DNA from 3 places in the Bradyrhizobium sp. 2TAF24 genome. Region 1 is predicted to be linked to each of the others. Evidence: riboswitches for the same ligand, from Rfam matches in the RefSeq annotation. Region 1 holds a riboswitch; each other region holds the start of a gene.

Region 1 (5,272 bases):
GAGCCTTCGAGATTCCGGATCGCCGCAAAGCGGCGTCCGGAATGACGGAGTGAACGCCGATGCGCCACATCACAGCGTGTTGACGCTACGCCGCGGTCTTGCCGTTCACCGCCAGCACGCCGCGGCGGATCTGGTCTTCCTCGATCGACTCGAACAGCGCCTTGAAGTTGCCTTCGCCGAAGCCGTCGTCGCCTTTGCGCTGGATGAACTCGAAAAAGATCGGGCCAATGGCGTTGGCGGAGAAGATCTGCAGCAGCACCTTGGTGTGGCCGCCATTCACGACACCTTCGCCGTCGATCAGGATACCGTTCTTCTGCAGCCGCGCCACGTCCTCACCGTGCCCGGGCAGCCGGCGGTCGACCCGCTCGAAATAGGTCTCGGGCGGCGACGGCATGAACGGCAGGCCATCCGCGCGCAACGCTTCGATGGCGCGATAGATGTCCTTCACGCCACAGGCGATGTGCTGGATGCCCTCGCCGCGGTAGATGTGGAGATACTCCTCGATCTGCCCGGCATCGCCGGCGTCTTCGTTGATCGGAATTCGGATCTTGCCGTCGGGACTGGTCAGCGCCCGCGAGAACAGGCCCGATGCGCGGCCCTCGATGTCGAAGAAGCGGATCTGGCGGAAGTTGAACAGACGGCTGTAGAAGCCGGTCCACACATCCATGCGGCCGCGATGGACGTTGTGGGTGAGATGGTCGAGATAATAGAGGCCAACGCCTTCGGGCCGCGGATTGCGGCCATTGAGCCACTCGAACTCGGCGTCGTAGGCCGAACCCTTGGCGCCATACTGATCGACGAAATACAGCAGGCTGCCGCCGATCCCCTTGATCGCGGGAACGTCGAGGGTCTTCTGCGCGGACGGAATGTCCGCTGGTTCGGCGCCGAGCGAAATGGCGCGTTCATAGGCGCGACGCGCATCGACCACCCGGAACGCCATCGACGGCGCACACGGGCCATGGGCAGCGACGAAGCTGTGGCCGTGAGTGCCCGGCTGTTCGTTGACGAGATAGTTCACGTCGCCCTGGCGGTACACAGTGATCGCCTTGGTCTTATGCCGCGCCACCGCGGTGAACCCCATCAGGCGGAACAAGGCATGCAGTTGCTCCGGCTCCGGGTGGGCGTATTCGACGAACTCGAAGCCGTCGGTCCCCATCGGGTTGTGGTCGGAAATGGTGGCGGCTGGCGCATCGTGCGGAAACGGACCCATCGCGGCTCTCCCTGGACTTTGATGCCGACATTTTCATTCACATCGGACACAATGTTCATGCATAATGGGGCGCTTTCCGGCACGAACACGCACGATCTGTGCATCTAGGAGGCTTCTTCTGCATGACATCGATGGGAACCGTCGCGGTCGACGCCTTCGATCTGAAGATTCTCGCCGCCCTGCAGGATGACGGGCGCCTGACCAACCAGGAGCTGGCTGATATCGCCGGCCTGTCCGCCTCGCAGTGCTCGCGCCGCCGCAGCCGGCTCGAGGAGGATGGCATCATCCAGGGCTATCATGCCGACCTCGCCAATGAGGCGCTGGGCTTCAATGTCATCGCCCTGGTGCACATCACGCTCGCCACCCACTCGCCGAACAACGCCAAGCGCTTTCGTGACCTGGTGCTGCGGGTCGACGATATCCAGGAGGCCTTCGCCCTCACCGGCGACGCCGACTACATGCTCAAGATCGCACTGCGCGACCTCAAGAGCTTGTCTGACATCGTCAACAATGTGCTGATGCCGCACGACAGCGTCGCCCATGTGCGCTCGTCGATCGTGCTGGATTGCCTCAAGACCACGCGGAAGCTGCCGCTTGGCCGGCCGCGCCCCGCTGGCGGGCGTTAACGATTTGAGACGTCGGGCGTCGCCACGACTGAAAAGACGCCAACGCCATGTTGTGGTGCATGCGGCCGACATCACCAGATCAAGCATGGCCTGGTATCGCGCCCGGGTGATTCGGCCGATTCGCCCCTGTTTCGTTCCGCCGTTGTTCGAAACGTTAAAGGCGCTCATCGCGCTCGTTACATTTCAACACAAATGCCTTGTTCTGCACGAAGTCGCTGGCTGGCGACGACACCTGGCCGCTGCAGGTACACACCAAGCCCGGCCGCCTCTCGCGAAAATTAACGATTGCGACACGTCGCGCGATGAAGCGATCGCAATCTGTCCCGAAGCCGATCTTCATCTTGTAGCCATGCATTCGCCGGTCCCAAGATGAGGCGGGCGCGATCGACGATCACGGCGATTCGGCCGATTCGCCCTCGTTTCGTTCCGGCAGCGTTCGAAATGTTAACGGCACGAGCGCGGTTCGTTACATTTCGACACAAATGCCTTGTTCTGCGCGATGCCACTGATCGTGACGGCACCTGGCGGCGACAGGCGCACACAAGCCCGGCCATGTCTCGCGAAATTAACGATTGCAGCACGCCGCATAATGAAACGATCGTGATCGGTGCCGAAGCCCGATCTTCATCTTGTACCCGCGCATCCGCGCAATCCCCAGATGAGGCGGGCGCGATCGAGCGCCATGGCGATTCGGCCGATTCGGGCGTGTTTCGTTCCAATGTCGTTCCAAAGGTTAACCGCACCGCGCTGACACGTCGCGTTCTGAGACAAACGCGCAACACTTTCAGCCGCCCTGCCGCACCGCAGCCGGCGGCTATTGACGCCCGACACGGCCAAATCTTAACGTCTGGTTGACGGTTCCCATTTGGGATCAAAAGGGAATGCGGTGAGGATCCCCTCCGATGCCGCAGCTGCCCCCGCAACTGTAAGCGACGAGCCAGCCATCCGTTGCCACTGGGCCCTCGGACCCGGGAAGGCGATGGCGCAGCGATGACTCGCGAGCCAGGAGACCTGCCGTCAACGTGGTCACACGCGACGATGCCGGTCGGGGAGTACAGGCATTGGTTCCATGAGGGTGAACGCTCGCATGGGCCCCGGTTGCTGTGACGTGCCACTGCCGTCAACCGAGGGCTCCATGTCTGCTGTTTTCACTGCGTCAAAGTCGCGCCGCCGCCAGGCGGTGGTCACCTCCATCGCCGCACCACTGCTCTTCACCGCCATCTCCCAGGCCCGCGCTCAACCGGCGCCGACGGCGGCCCAGAATCTGCCCGAGATCGTCGTCAGCGCCACGCGGACGGAAACGCCGGCCGAGCAGATCGGCAATTCGGTGACGGTGATCTCCGGCAAGGACCTCGAGCGTGACCAGCGGCGCACGGTGCCTGACGCCCTCGCCACCGTGCCCGGGCTCAATGTGGTCCAGAGCGGCGGCCCCGGCGGCCTCACCGCCGTGTTCATCCGCGGCACCAACGCCAACCACACCAAGGTGCTGATCGACGGCATCGACGTCAGCAATCCCAGCGACGTCAACCGCGTGTTCGATCTCGGCCAGTTGCTCACCAGCGACATCGAACGCATCGAGGTGTTGCGGGGACCGCAGAGCGGCCTCTACGGCGCCGATGCGATCGGCGGCGTGATCTCCATCACCACCAGGAAGGGCGAAGGTCCGCCGCGGGCGACCGCCAGCATCGAGGGCGGCTCGTTCGGCACGTTCAACCAGGACGTCGGCCTCAGCGGATCACAGGACCGCATCAGCTACGCCTTCAATGTCTCACACTTCGCGTCATCCAACACGCCGGTCACGCCATCCGAGCTTCTGCCGCCGGGGCAGCGGGCGATCGGCAACTGGTATGACAACATGACATACTCCACGAAGCTCGGCGTCGACGTCACCGACGATTTCGCCCTCAACGTCACGGCCCGCTACACCGACGCGACGCTGCGCTTCACCGGCGACACCTTCAATCCCGTCACCTTCTCCAGCACACCGAGCCCGACCCAGAGCACGCAGCAGGTACGGCAGATCTTCACCCGCGCCGAGGGCGTATGGTCGCTGCTGGACGGCCGTTTCAAGAACTATTTCGGCGTGAACTACGCCAGCCACTGGAATTTCAATGCCGATCCGAGCGCGGGCAACTCCACCAACACCGGCGATCGCGTGAAATATGACTGGCGTGGCGTGCTGGCCCTGCTGCCGGCGCAGACCCTGGTGATCGGCGCAGAGCACGAGCGAGAGCAGCTCAACACTGCCACGGTATTCGCCGAGAACGTCAACAAAGGCGCCTATCTCGAGCTGCAATCTGAATTCTTCAAGCGGCTGTTCGTGGTGTCGAACATCCGCCTCGACGACAACGACCGCTTCGGCGACCACACCACCTGGCGCGTGGTGCCCGCCTACATCATTCCAGGCACCGAGACCAGGCTGAAGGCGAGCTATGGCACCGGCTTCAAGGCCCCGACCCTGAGCCAGCTCTATGTCGACTATCCGTCGTTCCTGTTCTTTGCCAATCCGAACCTCAAACCGGAGCAGAGCACCGGCTACGACGCCGGCTTCGAGCAACCGGTCGGCGACCGCTTCCGCTTCGGCGCCACCTACTTCCACAACGACATCACCGACCTGATCAACACCGTGTCGAACCCGGCGACCTTCAGCTCGACCTATGTCAATATCGGCGCGGCAGAAACCGAAGGCGTCGAGACGTTCGCGACCTGGACCGTCTCCGAGACCGTTCAGTTGCGCGGTGACTACACCTATACCCGCGCGATCGACAAGACGACCGGCCTCGAACTGCTGCGACGTCCGAAGAACAAGGCGAGCGTGACGGCGAACTGGTCGCCCTCTGCGGTGCTGTCGGTATCGGGAACCGTGCTCTATGTCGGCAGCTTCATCGACAGCAGCCGCGATTTCTCCATCCCGCGGATGACCGCACCGGGCTACACCGTCGTCAACCTCGCGGCCGACTACACCATCAACGACCAGATGAAACTGTTCGGGCGCATCGATAACCTGTTCAACCAGCGCTATCAGGACCCGACCGGATTCCTGCGGCCCGGCTTCGGGATCTTCGGTGGCGTTCGTGTCGCCAGCTATGGCGTAAGATAGCCTGGAAACCGGTGAAGCATCGTCGCGTGCTTGCACGCGACGATGCTTTGTGGTTCGGTGCCGCCGTCATCGCTGTCTTCCGCCACATGGCCGCTGATCAGGTCTGGAGCAAGATGACTGCCGATACGCCCGCGGCGCAAAACATCCTCAGTGCAAGCGACACATCCTCAGTGCAAGCGACCTGGACGTGACCAACCACGAGACAATCGGGCCTATCGCCCATGGAGGGGTCAACGCGACATGGTAGCCCCCGGCGCCGCCCGGCCTTCACTCACGGCCCCCCTGATCCTTGCTGTGCTTGCGAGCGCGCTTTTTGTCGCTTCGCTGGGAGTAGGT
Region 2 (5,272 bases), on a different contig from region 1:
TGGCGCGACCTGGGATGCCTGTGCGGAGTCCGCCGCCCGGGCCGGTCCTGCGCCGGCCAGCGACACCACAGCCAAACCGCCCAGCAGGGCCTGCCATCGCATTGAAACGTCCACCTGATGTCCTCTGAGAGATGCAATTAAGAATTACTTGCAACTGAATTCAACACATCGGTGGGAGCTTGGCAAGTTACTTGCGAATAATTCGCAGAAGGCACGCAAGTGCGCCCGCGGACCGGTGTCGGATCCGCGAGCGGCTGGACGATCGGGAGGGAAGCCGGGCGGGGCGCGCGGCCGGCCGTCAGGTCACGAAGTACCAGAGCGACAGTGTAAGGCCGCTGACGATGACGGCGCCGCGCACCACGGCTTCGGGCACGCGGCGGGCGACCACGACCCCGCTCCAGCCGCCGACGATGCTGGCGACCGCGATCAGCAGGCTGAGCTTCAGATCGACGATGCCCGACATCAGGAACACGACAGCCGCGACCGCCTGCAGCACGATCGACAGCAGGTTCTTCGCCGCGTTCACCGCGTGATAGTCGCTGTCGCGCGACAGCGACAGCGAGGCCAGCATCATCACGCCCATGCCCGCGCCGAAATAGCCGCCATAGATCGAGACCAGGCCCTGCGCCGGCAAGGCGAGGTCGGTTTGTGTGGCGTTCGCCTTCAAGGCGGCGCGGGCCTGCACCACCTTCTGCAGCTGCCGTGCGCCGGCGAACAGCAGCGTCGCGAACAGCAGCAGCCAGGGCACCAGCGCGCGGAAGGTGCGGTCGCCGGACCACAGCAGCAGCGCCGCGCCGATGCCGCCGCCGAGCATGGAGATCACGCACAGCGGCAGTAGTTTGCGGAACGCGGCCGCGATCTCGCGGCGATACGCGACGGCCGAGGCCACCGAGCCGAGCACCACCGCGGTTGCGCTGGTGGCGTTCGCTGCTACCGGCGGGACGCCGACCGCAAGCAGGGCGGAGAACGTGAAAATGGTGCCGCCGCCGGCGATCGCGTTCAGCACGCCGGCGGCAAATCCCGCGGTCGTGAGCAGGGTGATTTCGGAAAACGTCATGTCGGCCTCCGCCGGTGTTGGACCACGGCGGGCAGGAGGGCTCTAGAACGAAAGTGATCGCTCAGTTCGGCGCGTGCGCGGCGCGGAACTGGCCCGGCGTGGCGCCGAAATAGCGCAGGAACAGGCGGCCGAAATGGCTCTGGTCGCTGAAGCCGGTGGCGTAGGCGGTGTCCGAGATGCTTTCGCGCCGGCGCAGCATGTCGCGTCCGCGATTCAGCCGCTCATTGATCCTGTAGGCGTGGGGCGTCATGCCGGCATGCCGCGCGAAGGCGCGGATGAAGCCCTCGCGGCTGCACGACAGCGCGCGGGCCGCCTCGGTGATGCTGGCGTAGCGCGTGGCGGCATCCAGCAGTTCGGAATCGACGCCGGTGCGGGCGCGCGGCCCGTGCCAGCGCGGCGGCGGCGCGCCGTCGCGCACCCATCCCACGATCATGTCGCCGACGTCGTCGGGTTGCGCCTGCAACAGGCTCGGCTCGTCGGCGACGAGGTAGTCGCTCGCGAGCAACAGCTGCCGCGTGGCGTCGGGCAGGCTTTCGGCCTTGAGGAAAAACTCGGTGGAGCGCAGCTCGCCGCGCAGCGATGGCAGCGCGCGGTGCGCGCGCCGCTGCGGCACCAGCAGCATCTGCCCAGGGGCGAGCTGCAACGGATGACGGCCGACGCGGAAGTCGCGATGCCCGTTCCACACCACCGACACCTGCACCTCGTCGTGATAATGCAGCTCCAGCCCGTCGGGCCGGCGGCCGATCCAGTCGGCGCCTTCGAGCAGCCAGCGATGACCGACATAGTCGTAGCGAAGATTGTTCGGCATGGTCGAAGCGGTGGTGATTGTGGTCCGCGAGCGGCGTGGAAGAGCGCTTTATCGCATGCCGCGCGGCTTTTGAAGCGGTCGGTTCTTGAGAACATGCCAGCGCCGCCTATCTTGCATGCGGGGAACCGTTTTTCAGTTGGGGAAATATCATGCCGTCACGTGCGCGCGTCGATGAGTTCATTGCAGTGGTCGAAAGCGGCGATCACGCCGGCGCCATCGAGCGCTACTATACCGAAGATGCCAGCATGCAGGAGAATGCCGCTCCGCCGCGTGTCGGGCGCGATGTCCTGGTCGAACGCGAGCGCGGGGTGCTGGCGCGCATGCGCCATATTGATTCGAAGGCGATGGCGTCCGTGGTCGAGGGCGACCGCGTGGCGATCCACTGGGTGTTCGAGCTGACCGACCATGACGGCCATGTCCGCCGGGTGGACGAAGTCGCCCTGCAGGAATGGCGCGGCGATCGCATCTTCCGCGAACGTTTCTTCTACAACCCGGAGCCGCCGAAAGCGTAAGGCGCGGCGATCGCCCGCCCGCTCGGCGCGGGTTGCGGGGCCGGCGGGGCACGGACCATCCCCGCTATTCTGCGGTTTGCAAAAAACCTCCCAGCTCTATTGACCCGAATCGAGTCTTCATACCAGATGTAGTGGTCACGGTTCTTTCGGGATCACAATCTTCGGAAGCTAAGAGGGAAACCGGTGCGCGCCGATCAGGGATCTGGTCGGCGCAAGGCCGGTGCTGCCCCCGCAACTGTAACGGCGAGTCTCGGTCCCACCAGCCACTGGATGCTTCCGCGAGGGAGTTCCGGGAAGGCGGACCGAAGCGATGACCCGAAGCCAGGAGACCTGCCTGTGACAGTGAACAACGTCCACGGGCGGGGTGTCCCGGTGGCCGCTCGCTGACGGCTGGCCGCAAGGTCCGCCGCCCTGACGCAGCGTCCCCTCGGCCCAAGCCCCAAGATCGAAACAAGATCGAAAAAGGGGTTGCCGAATGTCCTTGTCTGCCGAAGCCATTACCAATGGTCATCTGCCGTCGCTGCCGGTGCCGCGCGCAGCCGGCGTGTCGCCGTCCGCGCCGGCCTTCCATGTCATCCGCCGCAACGGCAGTGTCAGCCCGTTCGAGGCCGGCAAGATCGCCGTGGCCATGACCAAGGCGTTCCTCGCGGTCGAGGGCCATGCCGCCGCGGCGTCGCGCCGGGTGCATGAGATCGTCGAGGAGCTGACCGCGCAGGTCGTCTCCGCGCTGACGCGCCGCGTCGATTCGCAGCGCGCGCTCCACATCGAGGACATCCAGGACCAGGTTGAGCTGTCGCTGATGCGCGGCGGCCACCACAAGGCGGCGCGCGCCTATGTGCTCTATCGCGAGGAGCGCGCGAAGGCGCGCCGCGACGCCGGCGTGACCGAGACCGCGCCCGCCGCGCCGGCGCTGCGCGTCAAGGGCCGTGACGGCGCGCTGCGTCCGCTCGACGAGGCGCGGCTGGAGCGCGTGCTGACGGAGGCTTGCGACGGCCTCGACGGCGTCGCGACAGTGCCGGTGCTGAGCGAGGCGCGCCGCAACCTCTATGACGGCATGACCGCGGAGGAGCTGGCGCAGGCCCAGGTGATGGCCGCGCGCACCCTGATCGAGCAGGAGCCGAACTACGCCTATGTCAGCGCGCGGCTGCTGCTGGACGCGCTGCGCCGCGAGGCGCTGAGCTTCGTGTTCAAGCGCGACCAGCAGGCGAGCCAGGCCGACATGGCCGGCCTCTACGCCGACTATTTCAAGGCCTACATCGACACCGGCATCAGCCACGAGCTGCTCGACCCCGAGCTGCGCCGCTTCGATCTCGGCCGCCTTGCGGCGGCGCTGAGGCCCGAGCGTGACCACCAGTTCCAGTTCCTGGGCCTTCAGACGCTGTACGACCGCTACTTTCTGCATGCCGGCGGCACCCGCTTCGAGCTGCCGCAGGCGTTCTTCATGCGCGTCGCCATGGGCGTCGCGGTGCGCGAGATCGACCGCGAGGCGCGCGCCATCGAATTCTACGATCTGTTGTCGTCGTTCGACTTCATGGCCTCGACCCCGACGCTGTTCAATGCCGGCACGCTGCGGCCGCAGCTGTCGTCGTGCTTCCTCACCACGGTGGCTGATGACCTCGACGGCATCTTCAAGTCGATCAAGGACAATGCGCTGCTGGCGAAATATTCCGGCGGCCTCGGCAACGACTGGACGCGGGTGCGCGGCCTCGGCGCCCACATCAAGGGCACCAATGGCGAGAGCCAGGGCGTGGTGCCATTCTTGAAGGTCGCTAACGACACCGCGATCGCGGTCAACCAGGGCGGCAAGCGCAAGGGCGCGGTGTGCGCCTATCTCGAAACCTGGCATGTCGACATCGAGGAATTCCTCGACCTGCGCAAGAACACCGGCGACGACCGCCGCCGCACCCATGACATGAACACCGCCAACTGGGTGCCTGATCTGTTCATGCAGCGTGTCGCGAGCGATGGTCCGTGGACACTGTTCTCGCCCGACGAAACGCCAGACCTGCACGATCTCTATGGCCCGGCGTTCGCCGTGGCTTACGAGGCTTATGAGGCCAAGGCCGCGCGCGGCGAGATGCGCGTGTCCAAGACCCTGCGCGCGGTCGACCTGTGGCGGCGCATGCTGACCATGCTGTTCGAGACCGGCCATCCCTGGATCACCTTCAAGGATCCCTGCAACATCCGCTCGCCGCAGAACCACATCGGCGTCGTGCATTCCTCGAACCTGTGCACCGAGATCACCCTCAACACCTCGGATACCGAGGTCGCGGTGTGCAACCTTGGCTCGGTCAACCTCGCCGCTCACGTCACCGCGCAGGGCCTCGACCAGGCCAAGCTCGCCCGCACGGTGAAGACCGCGGTGCGCATGCTCGACAACGTCATCGACGTCAATTTCTACACCATCCCGGAAGCGCGCCGCTCCAACCTGCAGCACCGCCCGGTCGGCCTCGGCCTGATGGGCTTCCATGACGCGCTGCAGACCCTGCGGCTGGCCTACGCCTCCGACGAGGCCGTGGCGTTCGCCGACACCAGCATGGAGGCGCTGAGCTTCCATGCCATCTCGGCATCGGCCGATCTTGCTGCCGAGCGTGGCCGCTACGCTTCGTTCGACGGCTCGCTTTGGAGCCGCGGCATCCTGCCGGTCGATTCGATCTCGCATCTGTCGGCGGCGCGCGGCGGCGTCGCCCTCGACCAGTCGACGACCCTCGACTGGGAGCCGCTGCGCGCCCGTGTGCAGAAGGTCGGCATGCGTAACTCCAACGTGATGGCGATCGCGCCGACGGCGACGATCTCCAACATCTGCGGCGTGGCGCAGTCGATCGAGCCCGCCTACCAGAACCTCTACGTCAAGTCGAACATGTCCGGCGACTTCACGGTGGTGAACGCCGCGCT
Region 3 (5,272 bases), on a different contig from region 1:
GTCCGGCGTCACAGCCACCTTGTCCCAGGCGACGGGCGGCAGTGCCGCCCATCGCTCGGTGTCACTAAGCTGCGGAAACGCGACATACATCATCACCACGCCGGACACGAACCACATGGCGAACAGCAGGCATGTGGCAATGCCGATCCAGCGGTGGATGATATAGAGCCAGCGTTTGGCCCGTCGCACGATCCGCAGGTTCATCGTCAGAACTTGACGTTGACCGACAGTTCCGCCGTGCGCGGCATGCCCAGCAGCCACTGGCCGCTGTAAGGCGCCGACACGGCATAGACCTTGTCGAACAGGTTATAGACGCGCAGCGCCACGGTGGTCTGTGCGTCCGGCTGCCAGCGCAGGCCGGCGTTGACCAGTGCGTAGGACGGCCGCTGCAGCGTGTTGCCGGCGTCGGTGTACATCGACCCGACCACCTGCACGCCGGCGTTGGCCGACCAGTTCGGCGCGAAATTCCAGGTCACCCAGGCATTGCCGACCTGCTGGGGCACGTTGAACGGCACATTGCCGGCATAGTTGACCAGCTTGCCGCCGACGACGGCGGAGAAGTTGTCGTACTTGGCGCGCAGCAGCGCGACATTGCCGTCGACCCGCCAGGCGTCGTTGAGCGTGAGGCCGAGGCTCGCCTCGATGCCGCGCGACGACTGCTGGCCGACCTGCAGCGACGGGCCCGCCAGATTGGTCGAATCCGGAATCAACAGGTTGTTCTTGACGATGTCGTAGGCGGCGAGCGTCCACTCGCCGCGGCCGCCCCAGAACGACTGCTTGACGCCGACCTCGACCTGCCGGCCGGTGGCGAGCTGGAAGTTCTTCTGGCTGGTGTTGAGTGTGATCAGGTTGCCGACCGGGTCGACGGCGGTGGCGTACTGACCATAGAACGCCAGGTTCTCGATCGGGGTGTAGACGAGGCCGGCGCGCCAGCTCGTGCCTGACAGCGAGGTTTCGAAGCTGTTGGCGGGGATGCGGTCGTCGGTGCGGTTGACGGTCGGCCGGTCGAAGCGCACGCCGCTGACCAGCGCGAGCTGCTCGGTGAGCATCAGGCGATCCTCGGCGAACAGCGCGTACTGGTTGGTCAGGGAATGGTAGCCCGGCGTCGTCGGGCTGGTGGTCGCCGAGAACAGGCCGGGATCGAAGTTGAGGAGCGGAACGTAGGTCTGACCGTTGTAGGGCGAGTTGTTGACGTGGGCGAAGGTGATCTGGTTGACGTCGAAGCCGGCGACGAACTCGTTCCTGAAGCCGAAGATGTGGCCGCGCAGCGTCACGTCGGTGCGGGTGCCGAGCTGGGTCTGGTCGTGGAAGATCTCGATATAGCTGTTGCGGCCGATGAGGCCGGTCGCCGGGCTGAACGTATAGGCCTCGATGTCGCGCCAGTGCCGGTTGCTGGTGAGATAGTAGGTGGTGTTGCGCACCGAGACGCCGTCGGCGACGTCCCATTCGGTCTTGAACTGGGTCCAGTTGTCCTTGTAGCGGATCTGGCTGTCCCATGTGTTGTAGTTCTGATAGCGCAGCGCGGTGTCGAGCGTGCCGTTGATCAGCGGGGTGCCGAAATAGCGCGACGGGCTGCGGTCGCCATAGTCGTTCGATAGCGTGAAGGCGAGGTTGTCGGCCGCCTGCACCCGCACCGCGGCGGAGACCGCGACATTCGAGGTCCTGTCGCGGTCGACATAGCCGTCGGACATATTGCCGGTGGCGGCGACGCGGTAGGAGACATTGGGATTGATCGGGCCGCCGCTGTCGACCGCAAGCCGCCGCGTCATGTTGGTGTCGAGCGAGACCTCGGCCTCGTTGTGCGCGGTGGTGATCGGCTTTTTCGGCACGACATTGACGATGCCGCCGATCGCGCCTTCGCCGTACATCACCGAGGCCGGGCCGCGCATCACCTCGATCTGCTGCGCCGTCCAGGTGTCGAACGGGAAGGTGACGGTGCCGGCGCCGACATAGAAGCGGGTGCCGTCATACAGCGTCATCACCGAGTTGCTGCCGGCGAAGCCGCGGGTCGCAAACGACAGCCCGCCATTGCCCGGTGCCGGGGTGGCGGTGAAGCCCGCCGCGTTCTGGGTCACGGCGTCGAGCACGCTGTGCTGGCCGCGCGCGGCGATGGTGTCGGCGCTGATCACCTCGACGCTGGCAGGCGTCTGCAGCGGGGTGAGGCCGAGGCGGCTGCCGCTCGCTGCGGGTGCAGTGAGGTGCAGCGCGGTCGCGGGCGGTGCGGATGACGCAGGTGCGTTGCCCGCTGACGTCGCGGCGGTTGCGGCAGGCCTCGGTCGGGTGCGCGTCGCGCGTTCGGCGCGCCTGCTGGCGGCGCGTTTCGGTTTTGCCTGTGCCGGGGGTGACACTTCGATGGTGTCGAGCCGGCCGGGTTGGGTCGCGCCCTGGGCGGAGACTTCGGCGGGCAGCAGCAGTGACGACAGGGCGATGGAGCAGAGCAGGGCGGCGCGGCGGCGCGGCGCTGCGATCGGACGGACAGACATTGGGTTTGATGACTCGCGTGAGGATCAGTGGCGGCGATGTAGTGTATGTTATGTTATAACGTTACATACGCCTGGTGAGGCACGCAATGGGGCGAGGCCGGCGACGTGCGCGCAGCCGACATCGCTGCCGAATGTCTTGGATAAGGGAGATCGGCGCCGTGCGACGGCGCTGTCATGGAAGGGAAGATCATGAGTCGGGGACTCGCGGTGAGCGTGGCACGTCACCGCGAACGCAAGCCGCCCCGGTCGCCCTACGGCGACGGATCGGCTTCCACCAGGACGCCCCGCCCGATGTGCTCGCGTGTGACCACGGCTGACGGCAGGTCTCCTGGCTCGCGGGTCGTCGCTGATCGTCACCTTCCCGGGCGAAGCAGCCCAGTGGCTTTGAGCATCACCGCCCGTGATTACGGGCTGCGTGCTGACGATCGGCTCGCCGCTTACAGTTGCGGGGACAGCTGCGGCTTGAGGCGAACCTGCACCGCATTCCCTTTTGATCCTCGGAAGGAACCGTCGCCGCGACGATAGGCAGTGGTTCGGTGGGCGTCAATCGACTCGATTGTCGATGCACATGCTTTGCTGTGGCAATAGGTCTCACCGTCGCGGCGGTGACGGCAGGCGGCCGGTGCGCCCTGCGCGGCAGCGATGGCCTCGGCGCCGTCGCGTGGCGTCGTCGTCCGCGGCCGCGCGCCGCCATGCGCCGGAGTTGTCCAGCTCACGCGGGAGGTCCTGCGCAGGTTGACTCGCGAAGGCGTGCGCCTATGGTTCGCGGGCCAGTTCGATGGGCGCGCGTGCGACAGCCCATCCTCGTGCCGCCTGCGCCGGCCTGACCATCATAAAGACGACGCTTCATGAATCTCCATCATCTGCTGCACAAGCGCCTGTCCGCCGGCCGCCCGGTTCGCGTTGCGCTGATCGGCGCCGGCAAGTTCGGCTCGATGTTCCTCGCCCAGGTGCCGCACACGGCGGGCCTCGAGGTCGCCGTCATCGTCGACCTCGATCCGGAGCGGGCGCGCGATGCCTGCCGCACGGTCGGCTGGGATGCGGCACGGATCGCCGCGACGTCGTTCACGAAAGACGGTCTTGCGGCGATCGGCGATGCCGCTGTCGAGGTGGTGATCGAGGCGACCGGCAATCCCGCCGTCGGCATCCGCCATGCGCGTGCGGCGATCGCCGCCGGCAAGCATATCGTGATGGTCAATGTCGAAGCCGACGTGCTTGCGGGTCCGCTGTTGGCGGAGGAGGCGCGCCGCGCGGGCGTGGTCTATTCATTGGCCTATGGCGACCAGCCGGCGCTCACCGCCGAGCTCGTCGACTGGGCGCGCGCCACCGGCTTCCGTGTCGTCGCCGCCGGCAAGGGCACCAAGTACCTGCCGCTCTATCACGACGTCACGCCGGCCGAGGTGTGGAAGCATTACGGCCTCAGCGCCGCCGAGGCGCAGTCGGCGGGCATGAACCCGCAGATGTTCAATTCCTTCCTCGACGGCACCAAATCCGCCATCGAGATGGCGGCGATCGCCAACGCTACCGGCCTCGACGTGCCGTCCGCAGGCCTTGCGTTTCCGCCCTGCGGCGTCGACGACCTGCCGCATGTGCTGCGGCCGCGGGATGCCGGCGGCGTGCTCGAACGCGCTGGTGTGGTCGAGGTGGTGTCGTCAGTGGAGCGCGACGGCCGTCCGGTGTTCCGTGACCTGCGCTGGGGTGTCTATGTGGTGCTGGAGGCGCCGAACGACTATGCGGCGGATTGCTTCCGCCAGTACGGCCTCAAGACCGACGCCAGCGGGCGCTATGCAGCGATGTACAAGCCGTATCATCTGATCGGGCTCGAATTGAACATCTCGGTGCTGTCGGCGGCGCTGCGCGGTGAGCCGACCGGGCAGGCGCAGGATTTCCGCGGCGATGTCGTCGCGGTGGCCAAGCGGTCGCTGCGCGCTGGCGAGATGCTGGACGGCGAAGGCGGCTACACGGTGTGGGGCAAGCTGATGCCGGCCGCCGACAGCCTCAAGGTCGGCGCGCTGCCGATCGGCCTCGCCCATGGCGTCAGGCTGGTCAACGATATCGCCCATGGCGGCGTGGTGCGCTGGTCCGATGTCGCGTTCGACGCCAGCAACGAAACCGTCGTCTACCGCCGCGCCATGGAAGCACGCTTCGCCGGCTGAACGGCGCGCTGGTTTGTGTTCGGCGTGGCTATCGCCGCGTCATCACCGGGCCGCCGCCAACGGGTCCGCGCGAAGCGCGGCCCGATGACAGGCTCCGCGGCGAGACCCGGTGATCCAGCTTAAACTGGTGCATGCTATGCTGGGAGCGAGATGGATGCGCGGGTCAAGCCCGCGCATGACGTGGTGAGTGTGGCTGGCGCGACCGGTCAATTGGACCGCCGCAGGATATTTCAGATCTGGGTCTTCTCCGCCGCCGCGCTGCGGAAATCCGGCTTGCGCTTGCCGAGGAAGGCGCTGACGCCTTCGCCAAATTCCACGCTGCCGAATGCCACCGCCTGCGCCGTTGCCTCGGTGGCGAAGAAGGCCTCGATCGGTTCATAGGCGCTGTTGACCAGCGTCTTGGTGAGCCCGAGCGATGTTGCGGGACCCGCCGCGAGTTCGCTTGCGAGCGCCAGTGCCGCCGCGCGCAGCTCGGCCGCCGGCACCACGGCCCGCGCGAATCCCAGCGTCACCGCTTCGGCGGCGTCGATGCGGCGGTTGGTCAGCAGGATATCCTTGGCCCGCGACGTGCCGATCGCGCGCGGCAGCGTCAGCGCAAGGCCAAGATCGGGCGCCGCGCCGAGGCCGGGAAAC

Evidence for each region. Region 1 has a riboswitch for cobalamin ahead of AB4Z37_RS03750 (TonB-dependent receptor plug domain-containing protein). Riboswitches for the same ligand answer to the same signal wherever they lie in the genome.
Region 2: it holds a riboswitch for cobalamin, as region 1 does, so the genes downstream of both, AB4Z37_RS10255 (ribonucleoside-diphosphate reductase subunit alpha) here and AB4Z37_RS03750 (TonB-dependent receptor plug domain-containing protein) in region 1, are expected to answer to the same signal.
Region 3: it holds a riboswitch for cobalamin, as region 1 does, so the genes downstream of both, AB4Z37_RS15950 (TonB-dependent siderophore receptor) here and AB4Z37_RS03750 (TonB-dependent receptor plug domain-containing protein) in region 1, are expected to answer to the same signal.

The regions. Positions count from the first base shown of each region.
Region 1 is NZ_JBFRFW010000002.1:106,187-111,458, forward strand. It holds gene hppD (4-hydroxyphenylpyruvate dioxygenase) at 86-1,210, opposite strand; gene AB4Z37_RS03740 (Lrp/AsnC family transcriptional regulator) at 1,333-1,836, shown strand; gene AB4Z37_RS03745 (hypothetical protein) at 2,389-2,691, shown strand; cobalamin riboswitch at 2,675-2,869, shown strand; gene AB4Z37_RS03750 (TonB-dependent receptor plug domain-containing protein) at 2,972-4,936, shown strand; gene AB4Z37_RS03755 (hypothetical protein) at 4,963-5,127, shown strand; gene AB4Z37_RS03760 (FecCD family ABC transporter permease) at 5,177-5,272, shown strand, end outside.
Region 2 is NZ_JBFRFW010000005.1:151,914-157,185, forward strand. It holds gene AB4Z37_RS10235 (carbohydrate porin) at 1-102, opposite strand, end outside; gene AB4Z37_RS10240 (sulfite exporter TauE/SafE family protein) at 299-1,057, opposite strand; gene AB4Z37_RS10245 (helix-turn-helix domain-containing protein) at 1,119-1,865, opposite strand; gene AB4Z37_RS10250 (nuclear transport factor 2 family protein) at 2,015-2,377, shown strand; cobalamin riboswitch at 2,499-2,730, shown strand; gene AB4Z37_RS10255 (ribonucleoside-diphosphate reductase subunit alpha) at 2,853-5,272, shown strand, end outside.
Region 3 is NZ_JBFRFW010000009.1:154,623-159,894, forward strand. It holds gene AB4Z37_RS15945 (PepSY domain-containing protein) at 1-204, opposite strand, end outside; gene AB4Z37_RS15950 (TonB-dependent siderophore receptor) at 207-2,483, opposite strand; cobalamin riboswitch at 2,785-3,009, opposite strand; gene AB4Z37_RS15955 (NAD(P)H-dependent oxidoreductase) at 3,332-4,639, shown strand; gene AB4Z37_RS15960 (enoyl-CoA hydratase/isomerase family protein) at 4,870-5,272, opposite strand, start outside.